One region of the Hymenobacter sp. 5516J-16 genome, then DNA from elsewhere that is predicted to be linked to it. Evidence: riboswitches for the same ligand, from Rfam matches in the RefSeq annotation. Region 1 holds a riboswitch; the other holds the start of a gene.
What was found. Region 1 has a riboswitch for S-adenosylmethionine ahead of metH (methionine synthase). Riboswitches for the same ligand answer to the same signal wherever they lie in the genome.
Positions count from the first base shown of each region.

Region 2: it holds a riboswitch for S-adenosylmethionine, as region 1 does, so the genes downstream of both, MUN84_RS08810 (O-acetylhomoserine aminocarboxypropyltransferase/cysteine synthase family protein) here and metH (methionine synthase) in region 1, are expected to answer to the same signal.

Region 1 covers NZ_CP095058.1:2,113,415-2,121,381, reverse strand. Annotated here, with positions in the region: gene MUN84_RS10540 (tetratricopeptide repeat protein) at 43-513, opposite strand; partial or broken gene metF (methylenetetrahydrofolate reductase [NAD(P)H]) at 621-1,575, opposite strand; gene MUN84_RS10530 (endonuclease domain-containing protein) at 1,679-2,050, opposite strand; partial or broken gene metH (methionine synthase) at 2,220-5,950, opposite strand; SAM riboswitch class I at 6,101-6,214, opposite strand; gene MUN84_RS10520 (OmpA family protein) at 6,578-7,690, shown strand; partial or broken gene MUN84_RS10515 (alkene reductase) at 7,855-7,967, shown strand, end outside.
Region 2 covers NZ_CP095058.1:1,781,283-1,789,249, reverse strand. Annotated here, with positions in the region: gene MUN84_RS08825 (homoserine dehydrogenase) at 1-497, opposite strand, end outside; gene MUN84_RS08820 (hypothetical protein) at 491-718, opposite strand; gene metX (homoserine O-acetyltransferase MetX) at 708-1,745, opposite strand; gene MUN84_RS08810 (O-acetylhomoserine aminocarboxypropyltransferase/cysteine synthase family protein) at 2,066-3,454, opposite strand; SAM riboswitch class I at 3,832-3,943, opposite strand; gene MUN84_RS08805 (LysM peptidoglycan-binding domain-containing protein) at 4,306-4,608, opposite strand; gene MUN84_RS08800 (lipocalin family protein) at 4,827-5,243, shown strand; gene MUN84_RS08795 (T9SS type A sorting domain-containing protein) at 5,537-7,967, shown strand, end outside.

The DNA.
Region 1 (7,967 bases):
CAAGAATAGGGAAGCACTGTCAGGCTCAGCTGCTTAGCAGATTTACTCTTCCATCCGGTCGCGCAGGTCGCGCAGCTGGCTCTGCAGGCCCGGCCAGGCCGGACAAATTTTCTCTAGCCGGCCGAGTACGCGCAGGGCGCCCCGGTCGTCGCCGAGCATCCGGAGCATGGTGGCCCACCCCGACAGCGCCCCGAAGTGGCGGGGTTCCCGGCGCAGGGTTTCGCGTACATCGCGCAGGGAGGCGTTGTACTCGCCCCGCATGTAGTAGGCCGTGGCCCGCTTGTTCCAGCCCTCGGCGTAGTCGGGGCTGGCTTCCGTCAGGGAAGTAAACTCGTGAATAGCAAGGGTATAGTCGCCGGCTGAGAGGGCGCGCATCCCCGCCTCCAGGTGCTTGTCGAGCACGGGGTGGCCGGCCGTCAGCCAGATGTGCCAGATGCCATCCTGCAAGGCCTCAATTTCGGCCGGGGCCGTGGCTTCCCGCAGGCGCACAAACAGGTCGTTGAGGGTATCCAAGCGGTGAGATAGTGAAAAGGTGAGATGGTGAGTTCTACGTTCCATGGGCGCAAGTGGCGCAGTTAAAACCAAAAACTCACCATTTCACCATTGCACTATCTCACCGCTTAAAATAGAGCTGCCGCTACCCGCCGGATGCTTTCTGACTTGCCCATGCTGTAGTAGTGCAGGCAGGGCACGCCGTGGGCCATCAGCTCCTTGCTTTGGTTGATGCACCACTCAATCCCGATTTCCCGGGCCGCGGCGTTGTCGGGGGCATGGTGCACGGCGTCGGCCAGCTCTTCCGGAATGTTGAGGTAGAAGGCCCGGGGTAGCATGGTGAGCTGGCTCTTGGTGGTCAGGGGCTTGAGGCCGGGGATGATGGGTACCGTGATGCCCGCCTCCCGGCAGCGCTTCTCGAAGTTGAAGAACTGCTCGTTGTCGAAAAACATCTGGGTCACGATGTACTCGGCGCCGCGGTCCACCTTGTGCTTGAGGTAGCGCAGGTCGGCCCCGTAGTTTGGCGACTCAAAGTGCTTCTCGGGGTAGCCGGCCGTGCCGATACAGAAGTTCGTAGCCCACGTATCATCCTGTTCCTCATCCAGATACTCGCCCTTGTTCAGGTTGGCTACCTGCCCAATCAGGTCGGCGGCGTAGGCGTGCCCATCCGGGTCGGGCTTGAAATGGCCTTCCGATTTGATAGGGTCGCCGCGCAACGCCAGCACGTTATCAATGCCGAGGAAGTGCAGGTCGATGAGGGCGTTTTCTGTTTCCTCCTTCGAGAAGCCCCGCAGATCAGGTGGGGCACGGTATCCACATCGAAGCGGTTCTTGATGGCGGCGCAAATGCCCACCGTGCCGGGCCGTTTACGCACGGTTTTCTTCTCCAGAAACCCGTTGGGGTGCTGGCGGTACACGTACTCCTCGCGGTGGTAGGTTACGTCAATAAACGGCGGCTTGAACTCCATCAGAGGCTCAATATTCGAGAACAGGTTCTGGATGTTCTCGCCCTTTTTGGGGGTAGCACCTCGAAGGAAAACAGCGTCTTGCCGTCGGCGCGGGTTAGGTGTTCGGTTACTTTCATATAGGTTGGTGGTCCCGGCTCGTTCTAGTGGTTGCCTCACCCCCGGCCCCTCTCCCGTGGAGAGGGGGAGCCTGGCGACTTTTGGGAGGGGGCTGTGGTTTGGTTACAGGGCAGATTTGATAGTTGCTAGCACCTGATCTGGTTCGTGCAGTACTTGGTCGTTGGAGAAGCGTAGAATTCGGTAGCCGAGTTCCTGCAGTACTGTAGAGCGGCCCGCATCATAGTCCTGCTGGTCAGGCTGGTTGTGGATTTCTCCGTCTACCTCTACAATTAGTCTGGCTTCAAGACTCACAAAATCAACAATGTAGCGGTCGATGCTGTGCTGGCGCAGGAACTTGACGTTAGCAAGTTGTCGGTTACGCAGAGCTTGCCAAAGCTTGTTTCCAGCCTCGGTTGGGTTCCGGCGCATTTCGGCGCTGAAGCCTTTTAGGTGTTGGTGCCATTTTGATCTGTCAGCGGTTAGGCGGGCGTCGATTGCCTGATGGGTTGCCTCACCCCCTAGCCCCTCTCCGGGGGAGGGGGACTAGTTTCTAGTTTTAGACTCTGCTTAGAATCAGCTTCCCGACTCATGTAGTTGAAATCTTAGAATTAAAAGCTAGAAGCTAGTCCCCTCTCCCCGGAGAGGGGGCTAGGGGGTGAGGCCACTACAGCGCCGTTACGGGCACGCTGGCCGGGTCGTAGTTCAGGTTGGGGGCCAGCCAGCGTTCCAACTCGGCAAGTGGCATGTTCTTGCGCTCGGCAATGTCTGCTACCTGGTCCTTGCCGATGCGGCCGAGGCCGAAGTAGCGGCTTTCGGGGTGGGCGTAGTAGAGCCCGCTCACGGAGGAGGCGGGGTACATGGCCAGGTTCTCGGTGAGGCGGATGCCGGTTTTGTTCTCGGCGTCGAGCAGCTCGAACAAGGTAATTTTCTCGGTGTGGTCGGGGCAACCGGGGTAGCCGGGGCGGGGCGCACACCTTTATATTTCTCCTGAATGAGGTCCTCGTTCGTGAGATTTTCGGCCGGGTCGTAGCCCCAGAATTCCTCGCGTACGCGCTGGTGCAGGCGCTCGGCAAAGGCCTCAGCGAGGCGGTCGGCCAGGGCTTTCACCATGATGCTGGAGTAGTCGTCGTGCTCCTGCTCGTACTTCTCCAGCAGTTTCTCAATGCCCAAGCCCGCCGTCACGGCAAAGCCCCCGATGTAGTCCGCGCGGCCGGTTTCGCGCGGGGCCACAAAGTCGGAAAAGGCCAGGTTGGGCACGCCGGGGCCTTCTCGCTCTGCTGGCGCAGGGTGAAGAACTCCGTCTGGATTTCCTCGCGGCTGTCATCCTTGAAAATCTGGATGGTATCGTGGGCGACGGTGTTGGCGGGCCAGAAACCCACTACGGCGCGGGCCGTGAGCAACTTCTCGTCAATGATTTGCTTGAGCAGCTTCTGGGCGTCGTGGAAGAGCTGGGTGGCGGCTTCGCCCACATTCTCATCGGTGAGGATGCGGGGGTAGCGGCCCTTCAATTCCCAGGTCTGGAAGAAGGGCGTCCAGTCGATGTACTCCGCTAGCTCAGCCAGGGGTAGTCTTCCAGTGTTTTGGTGCCCAGGAAACTCGGCTTCACAATACGGGCAGTATCCCAGTCGGCCTGGAAGCCGTTTTCGCGGGCGACTTCAATGGGCAAATAGCTTTTCTCGCGCTGACGGCCGGCGTAGTCTTCGCGGAGCTGGCGGTACTCCTCGCGCACGGTGCGGGCGTATTCCACATCGGCGGAGCCCAGCAAAGCCGCCGCCACGCCTACCGAGCGGGAAGCGTCGTTGACGTGCACCACCGGGCCGGAGTAGTTGGGCGCAATTTTCACGGCCGCGTGCAGGCGGGAGGTAGTGGCACCCCCAATGAGCAGCGGCGTGTTGAGGCCGCGCTTTTCCATTTCCTGGGCCACGTACACCATTTCATCTAAGCTCGGGGTGATGAGGCCACTCAGGCCGATGACGTCCACCTGTTGCTTCTGGGCTTCGTCCAGAATCTTTTCCAGGGGCACCATCACGCCCAGGTCCACGATGTCGAAGTTATTGCAGGCCAGCACTACACCCACGATGTTCTTGCCGATGTCGTGCACGTCGCCTTTCACTGTGGCCAGCAATATTTTACCGGCCGTTTGCCGGTCGCCGCTTTGCTTGTCGGCCAGTAGGTAGGGCTCCAGGTAGGCCACGGCTTTCTTCATCACGCGTGCCGATTTCACGACCTGGGGCAGGAACATTTTGCCCGCGCCAAACAAGTCACCCACTACGTTCATGCCGGCCATCAGCGGGCCTTCAATCACCTCCAGTGGCCTGGCTACTTGCTGGCGCACCTGCTCGGTGTCCTCGTCAATAAACTCCGTAATACCTTTTACCAGGGCGTGCTGCAGGCGCTCGGCTACGGGCAGGCTACGCCAGGCGTCGGCTACTACCTCCGTTTTGTCCTTCTGCTTTACCGTGTCGGCGAAGTCTACGAGGCGCTCGGTGGCGTCGGGGCGACGGTTCAGGAGCACGTCTTCCACCAATTCCAGCAGGTCCTTCGGCACTTCGTCGTACACGGCCAGCTGGCTGGGGTTCACAATGCCCATATCCAAGCCGGCCCGGATGGCGTGGTAGAGGAAGGCCGAATGCATGGCCTCGCGCACTACATCGTTGCCGCGGAAGGAGAAGCTGATGTTGCTGACGCCGCCGCTGGTGAGGGCGCCGGGCAGGTTCTGCTTGATCCACCGCACGGCCTCGATGAAGTCTAGGGCGTAGTTGCGGTGCTCCTCCATGCCGGTGCCCACCGTCAGGATGTTGGGGTCGAAGATGATGTCCTCGGCCGGGAAGCCGACTTCATTTACCAGAATATCGTAGCTGCGCCGGCAGATGTCGATGCGCTTTTCCAGGGTATCGGCCTGGCCGTTCTCATCGAAGGCCATGACCACCATGGCGGCGCCGTAAGCTCGCACGGTGCGGGCCCGCTCCTTGAAGGTTTCCTCGCCTTCTTTCAAGGAAATGGAGTTGACGATGCTCTTGCCTTGCACACACTTAAGGCCGGCTTCCAGCACGCTCCACTTCGAAGAGTCCAGCATAATCGGCACCCGCGAAATGTCGGGCTCCGAGGCAATTAGGTGCAGGAAGGTGGTCATGGCCTGCTCCGAGTCGAGCATGCCTTCGTCCATGTTCACGTCGATGACCTGGGCACCGCCTTCCACCTGGTCGCGGGCTACTTGCAGGGCGGCCTCGTAGTTACCGGTCCGGATAAGGCGGGCAAAGGCGCGGGAGCCGGTCACGTTGCACCGCTCGCCCACGTTCACAAACAGGCTGTCGGGGGTGATGTTGAACGGTTCGAGGCCGGCGAGGCGGGTTACCCCACCCCGGCCCCTCCCCGGTGGGGAGGGGTGCCAGACATGTTGGTTATCCTATCAGCAGAAGCTAATCTAAGCTCCTCCCCACCGGGGAGGGGTTGGGGTGAGGCCAACCTCCGCGGTTCGTACCGCTCCGCCAGCTTGCTTAGCTCGCCGATGTGCTGGGGCGTGGTGCCGCAACATCCACCTACCACCGTCACGAGGCCTTCCTTGAGGTAGTTTTCCACCACGCCCGCAAATTCCTGGGCCGACTCGTCGTAGCCGCCGAAGGCATTCGGGAGGCCAGCGTTGGGGTAGGCGGAAATGTGCACGTCGGCAATGCGGCTCAGCTCCTTGATGTACACCTGCAGCTGGTCGGCGCCGAGGGCGCAGTTCAAACCCACGCTCAGCAGAGGCAAGTGGCGAATGGAGTTCCAGAAAGCCTCCACCGTCTGGCCAGAAAGGGTGCGGCCGGAAGCGTCGGTGATGGTACCGGAAATCATGATGGGCACTACCCGGCCACCTTCGTCGAAGAACTTCTGCACCGCGTACAGCGCCGCCTTGGCGTTCAGGGTGTCGAAGATGGTTTCAATGAGCAGGGCGTCGGAGCCGCCTTCCACGAGGCCGCGCACTTGCTCATGGTAGGCGGTAGCCAGCTCATCGAAGGTCACGGCCCGGAAGCCGGGACGGTTTACGTCGGGTGACAGGGAGGCAGTGCGGTTGGTGGGCCCGATGGCGCCGGCCACGAAGCGAGGTTTGGCGGGGTTCTGAGCTGTAAATTCGTCGGCTACCTCCCGGGCTATGCGCGCCGACTCATAGTTCAACTCATACACGATGTCCTCCAGGCCGTAGTCGGCCTGGGCGATGGTGGTGCCGCTGAACGTGTTGGTTTCCACCATGTCGGCCCCGGCCGCAAAGTAATCGGCGTGAATGCCCCTGATGATGTCGGGGCGGGTGAGGCTGAGCAGGTCGTTGTTGCCGCGCAGGGGTTTGGGATGATTCGCGAAGCGGGTGCCCCGGAAATCAGCCTCTTCCAGCTTGTGACGCTGAATCATGGTGCCCATGGCGCCGTCCAGAATCAGGACGCGCTGGGCCAGGATGTCGTGCAGCGGGAGTGGGGGCGGTGGAGGGTCGTCGACATATCGGCTCTTCTAAGAAAATCGGCAGCAAAAAAGTGCCTATCCAGAAAGAGCCGCGTGGGGGCGCGAGTCCTGTTCTTATCTTCTTCCAAACCGCCCAAGCGGCCTGGAAAGGGAATTAGCACCTTGTTTTATTTCAGGTTGCTAAGACGTCGTTGGGCCCAATCCCTCGGTCTTTCTGGATAAGTAACAGGGCGAAGATACAACTGGAATCTTCGAAATTCAATCCGGGAAGTTTTGGGAGGGAGGTAGAGGCATTCGCTTTCAGGCTGCACGCCTGCAGAAGACGCGACGCTTCGCGTCTCAGTCGTTGCTGAAGTTGTTTAACTCACATCGTCCAATGCTTACTGCTCACCGACACGACGTGGAGTGTCGCGTTTCTACAGGCGGGTAGCAACAGCAAGTTGGTGGCTTGCTGCACGGTTTGCTTCGCAGAAGTATATAGGCTTAGCTGAATGGTTCGTTGTACGGAATGGGCCTGCTCATTGAATAAAGTTCGTGCGGCCTGGCATTTTGTTCATTTTGTGGTCAATACGTTAGATGTCTGCGACTATGATGCTATCCTCTCTGTGTCAGAAATTGTTAGCGGGCTGCTTATGCCTGCTGAGCAGCTGGACGCTGGCTCAACACCAGGCCGGCTCGGGCTTGCGTGGACAGTACTACGAGGGTAAAAAGTTTGAGAAGCTAGTGCTGACTCGCACCGATGCAGCAATCGACTTCAATTGGACTGTTGGGCCCAGCGGCAACCACTTTGTGTCGCCGGGACCGGGCGTGCCGGGCGAGTACTTCTCGGTGCGTTGGGCAGGCCACGTATATGCCCCGGTAACGGGGGTGTACACCTTCCAGATTGCTACCGACGACGGGATGCGCGTCTGGATCGGCGGGAAGAAAGTGCTGGATTCCTGGCACGATCAGCCCGTAACGGTTTCCACAACCCACCTGAAAATGAAAGCTGGGAGCTACTACGCCTTGCGGGTGGAATACTACCAGAGCGACCGGGACTCGCGGGCACTACTAGCCTGGCAGCTACCCGATTTCAACACGTTCAACGAACCGCAGCCCATTCCAGCGGCTAATCTGTACTCCACTCTGCCCACCAATATTTTACTTCTCGTGGAGGCTACGCCGCCCCAGCCCAAGGCCGCGGCCTCCGTTCCGGCGGCTGCTTCCGGCGGCAAGCCGAAGCCGATTGCAAAGCCGGCCCGCGCAGCTAGCAGCCCAGCGCCCGTAGCTGCGGCCAAACCTAAATCAGCCGTGGTGCCGGTAGTGACCAGAGCAGCGCCCGCAAAAGCCGACACCGCCACCGCCCAGCTACCCGACCTAACGGCGCTGAGCAAAGGCGCGGCCGTAACGCTGCCCAACCTCTACTTTACCCAGAGCACGGCGGCTTTGCTGCCCGGCTCGCGCCCTACCCTGAATGCCCTGGCTCGCACGCTGCGCGCCCAGCCCACCATGCAGCTGGAAATAGCCGGCCACACCGATAACGTAGGCGAAGCCGCCCTGAACCTGCGCCTCTCCGAGCAGCGGGCCCGGGTGGTGCGGCAGTACCTCGTGCAGCAGGGCATCGACCCGGTGCGGCTTACGGCCCGCGGCTACGGCGGCACACGGCCAGTGGCCAATAACCGCGACCCGCAGCAGCGCCCCGCAACCGGCGCGTGGAGGTAGTGGTGCAATAGGTTGAGCAGTAACGCCCTATAGAACTATCCTTGCAAGTGGAACGAGGAGCCTGGGAATTCAGAGGCGAAACTCAGATTCTTCCTTCCACATTGGAAGGACAGTTTTTGCTTTTTGTCAGGACGGTGAAAACATTGGTGTATAGACATTAGTTGATGGGTGCTGAAACGGTACGTCATTGTTTCTCAACCATCGACTTCATCATGAGCCAAACCACCAATCTTTTCACGCCCGTGCAAGTGGGCGCGCTTTCCCTGCCCAACCGCTT
Region 2 (7,967 bases), 330 kb from region 1:
CTAATTCCTTCAATGCCGAGGTTGAGCACCTGCTCTGGCTGCAGAAAAGCCCCGTAGGCGTGGGCGGCCAGCAGCACGGCCTTGGAGCGCGGGTCGAACGCGCCCATGTCGAGGGTAGGGTCGGTTTCGGCAAAGCCCAGGGCCTGCGCTTCGGCCAGGGCCGGGGAGTAGTAGGAGCCGTCCTCGCCCATGCGCGTAAGCACGTAGTTGGAGGAGCCGTTGAGGATGCCCGTGAGGCGGCGCAGCGGCTCGGTGCTGAAATAGGCGTCCAGTGTCCGGATAACGGGGATGCTGCCGCACACGGCGGCCTCATATAATAAGGTGCCCCGGCCTTCGCGCTGCAACCGGATGAGCTCAGGCAGGTGGCGGGCCAGCATGGCTTTGTTGGCCGTGACTACCCGGCGGCCCCGGCGCAAGGCCTCGGCTACTAGCTGAAAAGCCGCGTCGGCATCGTCAATTACCTCCACCAGCACGTCCAGGGTATCGTCTGCTAGCACCGCTTGCACGTCGTACTTAAACCGCTCGGGGGTAGGGGCCGCACCTTGCCGGGCGTTTTCACCACAATGCGGGCAATGCTAAAACCGGACTCAGGCTGCTGATTCAGCATATCGAAAAGGCCTTGGCCCACGCACCCAAACCCAATGAGGCCTACTCGCCAAGGCTGGGCGGTGGAAGCAAGGGAAGCAGCAGAGGCGGCGAAGGCAGCGTTAGTGGACATAGCTCTGGACGTAGAATCGTTCGAGGAATTGGGTAATCTGGGCGGTTTCAATCAGGAAGCCGTCGTGACCGAAGTGCGAATCCATTTCGGCGTACATGGCGCCCCGGATGTGGCGGGCCAGCAACTGCTGCTCCTGGGGCGGAAACAGCACGTCGGAGCTGATGCCCACCACCAGCGTGCGGGCCCGGATGCGGCCCAGCGCTGCCGCTACGCCGCCGCGTCGGCGCCCTACGTTGTGGCTGTCCATGGCCCGCGACAGGGTCACGTAGCTGTAGGCATTAAAGCGGGCCACCAGCTTGTCGCCCTGGTAGCGCTGGTAGGAGCTGGCTAGGTAGTCGTCGAGCTTGCTCTCGTCGGGGTCCGTTTGGGTACGGTCGTAGGCATCGGGGCTGCGGTAGCTGAGCAGGGCCACGGCGCGGGCCGCGCGCAAGCCCGTCGCGCCGCCCGTGGGGGTAGCCGTTTCGTAAGTAGGGTCGGCGAAAATGGCCAGGCGCTGGGCTTCATTGAAGGCAATGCCCCAGGCCGAATGTCGGGCGCTGGTAGCCAGTAGCACCAGGTTCTCGAATAGCTCGGGCCGCTGTACGGCCCACTCCACCGCCTGCTGCCCCCCTAGCGAACCGCCAATGAGGGTGTGCACCGACGTCAGGGCCAAATGTTCCCGCAGGGCCTCGTGCGCAGCCACCATATCCCGAATAGTCAGGAGCGGGAAGTGCTGGTAGGCTAGGTGCTCCGTGAGCGGGTCCGGGGTAAGCGGGCCGGTAGTGCCGTAGCAGGAGCCCAACACGTTGGCACACACAATAAACCAGTCGGCCGGATCGAAGTGACAACCCGCGCCAAATAAACCGGGCCACCAGCTTAGCACATCGGCATTGGCCGTGAGGGCGTGACACACCCACACCACATTGTCGCGGGCCGCGTTGAGGCGGCCGTAGGTATGGTAGGTAACCTCCACCCGGGGTAGGGCAGCGCCGCTTTCCAGCCGCAGGGGCCGGGGCAGACGGAACAGGTGTGGTTCTTCGGAAGACATGGAATAAGGAGCGCGGTTCAAAGGAAAGCGAAGTCGGAAGCTGCTTCGCGGGTAGTTGCCAGGGGCGCGCCAGGGCAACGAGGAGCGTTTAACCATGCGCGAAAGGAAACTTCGCGCGGCATTCGGGTTCATTCGATTATATCTTAGCCCGCAGGCGGAGCCGATTCTGCCCGGCTCCGCCCCGGCCAGGTGCGGGCGGCGTATGTTCCGATGGTTCCTCTCTCACAAAAAACGTCGGCACCGGCCCGCTTACCGCGTGGCTGGAAGCTGCTGCCCGGCGGCTCTCTCACCTGCCGCCGGACATCAACCCCTCTCAAGTGCTAGACTTCCAGCGTAGCGGCGTGTTCGAGTTCTGGCTCCGGCAACAGCGTGCTACCGGCCGCATCAGTGGGCTGAGCGGCTACATTGCGCACCGCGTCAAAGGCCTGGGCCAGGTCGGCCCGGATATCATCAAAATGCTCAATGCCCACCGAGAGACGCAGGAGGGTAGGCGTCACGCCGGCGGCGCGCTGCTCCTCTTCGGAAAGCTGCTGGTGGGTAGTAGCCGAGGGCTGAATGATGAGCGTTTTGGCGTCGCCCACGTTGGCTAGGTGGCTGACCAGTTTCAGATTATCAATAAACTGCGTGGCCGTTTCCTTGGAGCCTTTGATGGCGAAGGTGAGCACCCCGCCGTAGCCGCGCTTCAGGTATTTCTGGGCCAGGGTGTGGTAGGGGCTGCTCTTGAGGCCGGGGTAGTTCACGGCTTCTACCTGCGGGTGCTGCTCCAGCCAGGTAGCCACGCGCAGGGCGTTTTCTACGGTGCGGTCTACGCGCAGGCTCAGCGTTTCCAGGCCCTGAATCAGCTGCCAGGCATTAAATGGGCTTTGGGAAGGACCGAAGTCGCGTAGGCCTTCCACCCGGGCCCGAATGATAAAGGCAATGTTGCCAAACGGCCCGCCTTTCCCGAATACATCATTGAACACCAGCCCGTGGTAGCCCTCGGAAGGCTCCGTAAACTGCGGGAACTTGCCATTGCCAAAGTCATATGTGCCGCCGTCCACAATCACGCCCCCAATAGAGGTGCCGTGGCCGCCAATCCACTTCGTCGCCGATTCTACCACAATGTGGGCGCCGTGCTCCAGGGGCCGAAACAGGTAGCCGCCCGCACCAAACGTATTGTCCACGATGAGGGGCAGATCGTGCTTGTCGGCAATGGCGGCAATGCGCTCAAAGTCCGGGATGCTAAAGCTCGGATTGCCAATGGTTTCCAGGTAGATGGCCTTGGTATTCTCGTTTATCAGGGCCTCAAACTTCTCCGGCTGGTCGCCATCGGCGAAGCGCACCTCAATACCCAAGCGCTTAAACGCTACCTTGAACTGGTTGTAGGTGCCGCCATACAGGTGCGTGGTGCTCACAAAATTGTCGCCGGCCTGCAGAATGTTGTTGAGGGCAATGAACTGCGCCGCCTGCCCCGAGGAAACCGCCAGAGCTGCTACTCCGCCCTCCAGAGCCGCCACACGCTGCTCGAACACGTCGGTGGTGGGGTTCATCAGGCGGGTGTAGATGTTGCCGAACTCCTTCAGGGCAAACAGGTTGGCCCCGTGCTCGGCATTTTTGAACACGTAGCTGGTAGTTTGGTAGAGCGGTACGGCGCGGGAACCAGTTACGGGGTCGGGCTGCTGGCCGGCGTGGAGTTGTAGGGTCTCGAAGTGGAGGTTCTGCGTGGACATGGCAAGGCTGGGTTAAAGACCGTTTGGACAGGAAATGAGGGAGCGAAAACGCGAAGAGAAAGCCACGATGAGGCGCAGCGGGGGCCGCACCGGAACCAGTCAGAAAGTGCTTCTGAAGCTGATTGGGGATGCAGGCGGGCCTCGGGTGCCACTGTGGGTCACCGCAGAATCAGGCCAAGAAAGAGGAAGGGATTAGCTAGCCGGGAGCCAGGCTAGCAACAGCAACAACACGCGCTACAGCAGCGCATTCGCATTCGCCGGAAAGCTGGAGCAGCTACCGAAACACAGAAACCCCACGACCTGGTAGGGCGCAACAAAGCGACCAAGGCAGTGGGGTAGAAAGGGGCGAAAGCGAGGGTGTTTTCCATGGTACTCCTGAGTTATATGCCCCGCCAGCTAAGCTGGTCGGGCAGGAATTGGCACCTTTCGCGCGGTCGAAGGTTGCCAGCGGGTCAGGGAGCCTGTTCTCTCGCCGCTTCTGTATAAATCTTATGAAAACTACCCCGCCGCGAGCGGGGGAGTACCGGGTTGGTATTGCAAAGGTATAGCAGCGGTTTTGATATATGCAATAGGGTAGCAAAATTTTTTACCGCGGTGGCTGACTACAGCCCTTAGAAGGTGCTAAAGCCAATACGACGATTCAAGCCGCTGATTTTCAAACACAAAGTATCCGTTGCTCTATCTCATAAAGCTAGTTGCAAGAACTACAACTCTCTACGTTATCGGAAAAATTTGGCATGCGCCTGTCCGTTACCGCAAACATACTCGTACGAAAAAGCATGGGTAGGCCACAAAAAAAGCCACTCGTTTATGAGTGGCTTTTTAGGATAATTTCTAGATATAGCCTAGGCTTAAATCTTAGGTAAAGTCAACACCTGGCCTACCTCAATGTGGTCGGGATTGGCGCCGATGGTTGCCTTATTGGCATCGTATATCTGATGCCACTTGGAGGCGTCACCGTAGTGGTTCTTGGCAATTTTAGAAAGCGAATCGCCGCTTACTACCGTGTATTTGTCGGCCTGAGCAGCTGCCGGCTGGGCAGCGGGCTGGTTAGCGTTGCCGAAGAAATCGGTGGCGCCGCCAGCGGCAGGTTTAGGAGCAGGAGCAACGGGTTTTTTTTCGCCGTCGTTGGAAAGGAAATCAAACAGTCCCATAGTGGTAAATGCAAGTAAATGTGGAAGAAACGACCGACTTGCAGGGCAGGAAAAGGGCGTCGGTTTTGGCTCTTACGCCAAGGCCAACAATAAGTTGTATCCGGCGCATGCGCATAATTCTAGGCTGAACATCTTGCGGAATTGCCCCGTAAGAGGCGCAATACCAAGTGTCCTGCTTGGTGGTATTTCTCCCTCATTTTAACTTATCTCCCTGCCCCATGAAAACTAATTCCGCTCCCTTGCGCTACCTAGCTAGCCTGCTCATGTTACTGGTACTTTTCACTGCTTCCTGCGGCAGCAAAGAAGGCAAAGTAGAAGGCGTGAACATGCTGTATGGCACCGAAAGCAAAGTTTGGAAAACCGATAAAGAGCTGAGCGCCAGCGGTGACAAAGTAAAACAGACGGATGCTCAGGAGGATGAGCGCATCACCTTCTTTGCCAACAAGCAGTATAACATGACCTCTCCTGCTGGTGCCGTAAATGGCAAGTATGAGTTTGACCAGGCCGGTAAGAAAATCACTATGACGCCTGATGGAGCTGCCCAGAGCAACACCTTCGACGTAGTAACGCTCACCGACGACAAGCTCACGCTCCGTAGCCCCGAGGGTGCTGAGCTGCGCCTTGAAAAAGAATAAGCGCTGGTATCTTTTCGCTTCGCAACAAAAAAGCCTCTCTGTATTCAACGGAGAGGTTTTTTTATGACCATTCGGTACAGGCAGTATGCTGAGGTTGGCCGCTTTTGCGATATGCTTTTATGGGCAGCTCTCGGATGAATTACTACCGGGTACCCTGTAACTTATATTCTTATATATCTTTGGTTAAACTTTAAAAAAGTAACAGGAATATTAATCATTCAATAGGTACAAATATGGTGTTTATGGCCGTCGCGAAGCGTGTTCATCTGTTTCTTATCTGCGCTGTTCTGCTGATGTTGCCTTTGCTGACTCAGGGTCAGACAACCAGTACCCTTGTCAGCTTCGACTTTAACTCGGGTACTCGGTATGATGCGCTTACGCCCGTTACGGCGGCGGGCGTTACGGCGGCGGCCTCTTCAACGGAGGCGTTTGCTACTAGCCCGGGTACGGCTACGGGTGCTGGTGCCTTTACGGCCGCTTCGAGCGGCCCGGCGTTGTCGATGGCAAATTCCACGGGCTCCAATAGCAGGTACTTCCAGTTTGCGCTGGGCGGTAGTAACTTAAGCAGCTACTACGGTTACAAGCTGTACCTGCAGCCCTACCGTTCCAGCACCGGCGCTACTACCATTACGGTGGCCTACAGCACCGACGGCGGCACTAACTTCACAAACTTTCCTACCACGCTGGCCGTGCCGGAACTGGCTTTTGCGGAACGGACACTCGATTTGTCTGGGGTAAGCGACCTGGACTATAAGCACACGCTAGTGCTGCGGCTGCTGGTAAGCGGGGCCACCTCCGGCAGCGGCACCTTCCGCCTCGACAACTTCCAGCTGCAAGCTACCTCCGCCCTGAACCCCACGCCAGTTCTGACGAGCCTCAGTCCCGCTAGCATTGCGGCGGGCAGCAATGGCTTCACCCTTACTGTTACCGGTAGCGGCTTTATTAATGGAAGCACCATCCGCTTTAATGGCGTTGAGCGGCCTACTACCTTGCACAGTGCCACTCAACTGACGGCCGCTATTCCCGCCTCCGACGTGGAGGTAGCCGGCACTTACCCCGTAACGGTGATTAGTCCGGGTCCGGGCGGCGGCACCTCCGCGAGCAGCAATTTTGTCGTTACGCCCGTAGTCCGCTGGGATGGGGGCGCCGGCACAAATAGTTGGTTTGACCGGGCTAACTGGGATGCTGATGCGGTGCCCACCACCAACGATGAAGTGCTACTGGACCACAACAAGGTTGCGGGCCGCTACACCGTGGTGCTTGATGCCGGCGGGGCCGTAGCCCCGGCTACCACGCCTACCGCTGAAGTTCGCTCCCTGACTATAAATCCGGCCACCGGCGACTCTATTCTGCTGGAAATATCAGCCCTGAATACTAGCACCGTGCCCCTACGCCTGACTCGTAACAGCGCTGCTGAAACTGCCTTGGCCATTTACAACAAGGGCGTTGTAACGAATACCAGTGACAGAGGCGGAATTGATATTCCGAGCGATAATCCGAATTTCTACCTCTACAATGGCGGCACCTACCGCCACTACACCGACCGGCCGCATGTAGGCCTGCTGGAAAACCTGGCCGCCGTGGCGGGCACGGAAGCCGGAACCTGGGAGTTTCGGCCCAAAACTCAGCCCAGTAACACAGCTTCCATTGCGGGCCGGACCTACCCTAACCTCGTTTTCCGGAACCGAATTGGGCAGGCTTTTACCAACTTCACTGGCAGCGGAGCTAACCCCCTGACCATACGCGGCAACCTAATCATCGGTCCGGGCGCGGTGTTGACTGCCTCTACCACGAGCGAAGTGCGCGTGGCCGGCGACATAGTAGTGCAGGGTGCTTTTCGTTTCGTTCCCCAAACCACCGGGACCAGTACCGTCCGGATGGTGCTAAACGGGAGTCGGCCGCAACGCATTAGCGGGGTAGCCTGGGGCGTAGTGCCCAGCGGCACGCCAACGGGCACGTATCTGGCCGCCGATGTACCCCTGCAACTCAACAACACCAGCTCCGAGGGCGTGACGCTGGCTACCCCCGTTACGGTAAACAACGTGCTGCAACTCACGGCCGGCCGGCTGCAAACGGATGCGGTAAACCTGCTGACGCTACTTAACAATCCCACCGGCGGCTCTGAGAACAGCTTTGTAAATGGCCCCGTGGCTCGTCCGGCTAGTGGTGCCGTTACTCTAACCTTCCCGCTGGGGCGCATTGATGCCCAGGGTGCCGCCTACCGGCCTTTAACCTTAAACATCAACAGTCTGAGTCGGGCCACTACGTTTACGGCCACCCAAACCGAGGGCGGCTTTGCCACGAAAGACCTGACCGGTGACCTGCGCCGCCTGAATGCTACCCGCTACTTCGCGGTAACCCCCGCGCCTGCCCTCACCAGCGCCGATAACTTCGCGGGTACCATTACCCTGAGCTTCGGGTCCGATGACCAGGTAATGGACCCTACTGCCAGCACGCTGGTCGTAGCCAAGAACGACGGTAATGGCTGGGTAAACATTGGGCGGAGCGGCAATACGGGCGGCCCCAGCAACGGCACAGCGGTAACCGGCACCCTGACTTCAGGTCTATTCACTTCCTTCAGCCTGTTCACGCTAGCCAGTACCAGCGCGGATGCTACCTCTAACCCGTTGCCCGTAACCCTGCTGCACTTCCGGGCCGAGCGTCGGCGGGAAAGTGTGCGCCTGGCCTGGACTACCGCCACCGAGCTGAACAATGCCCGCTTTG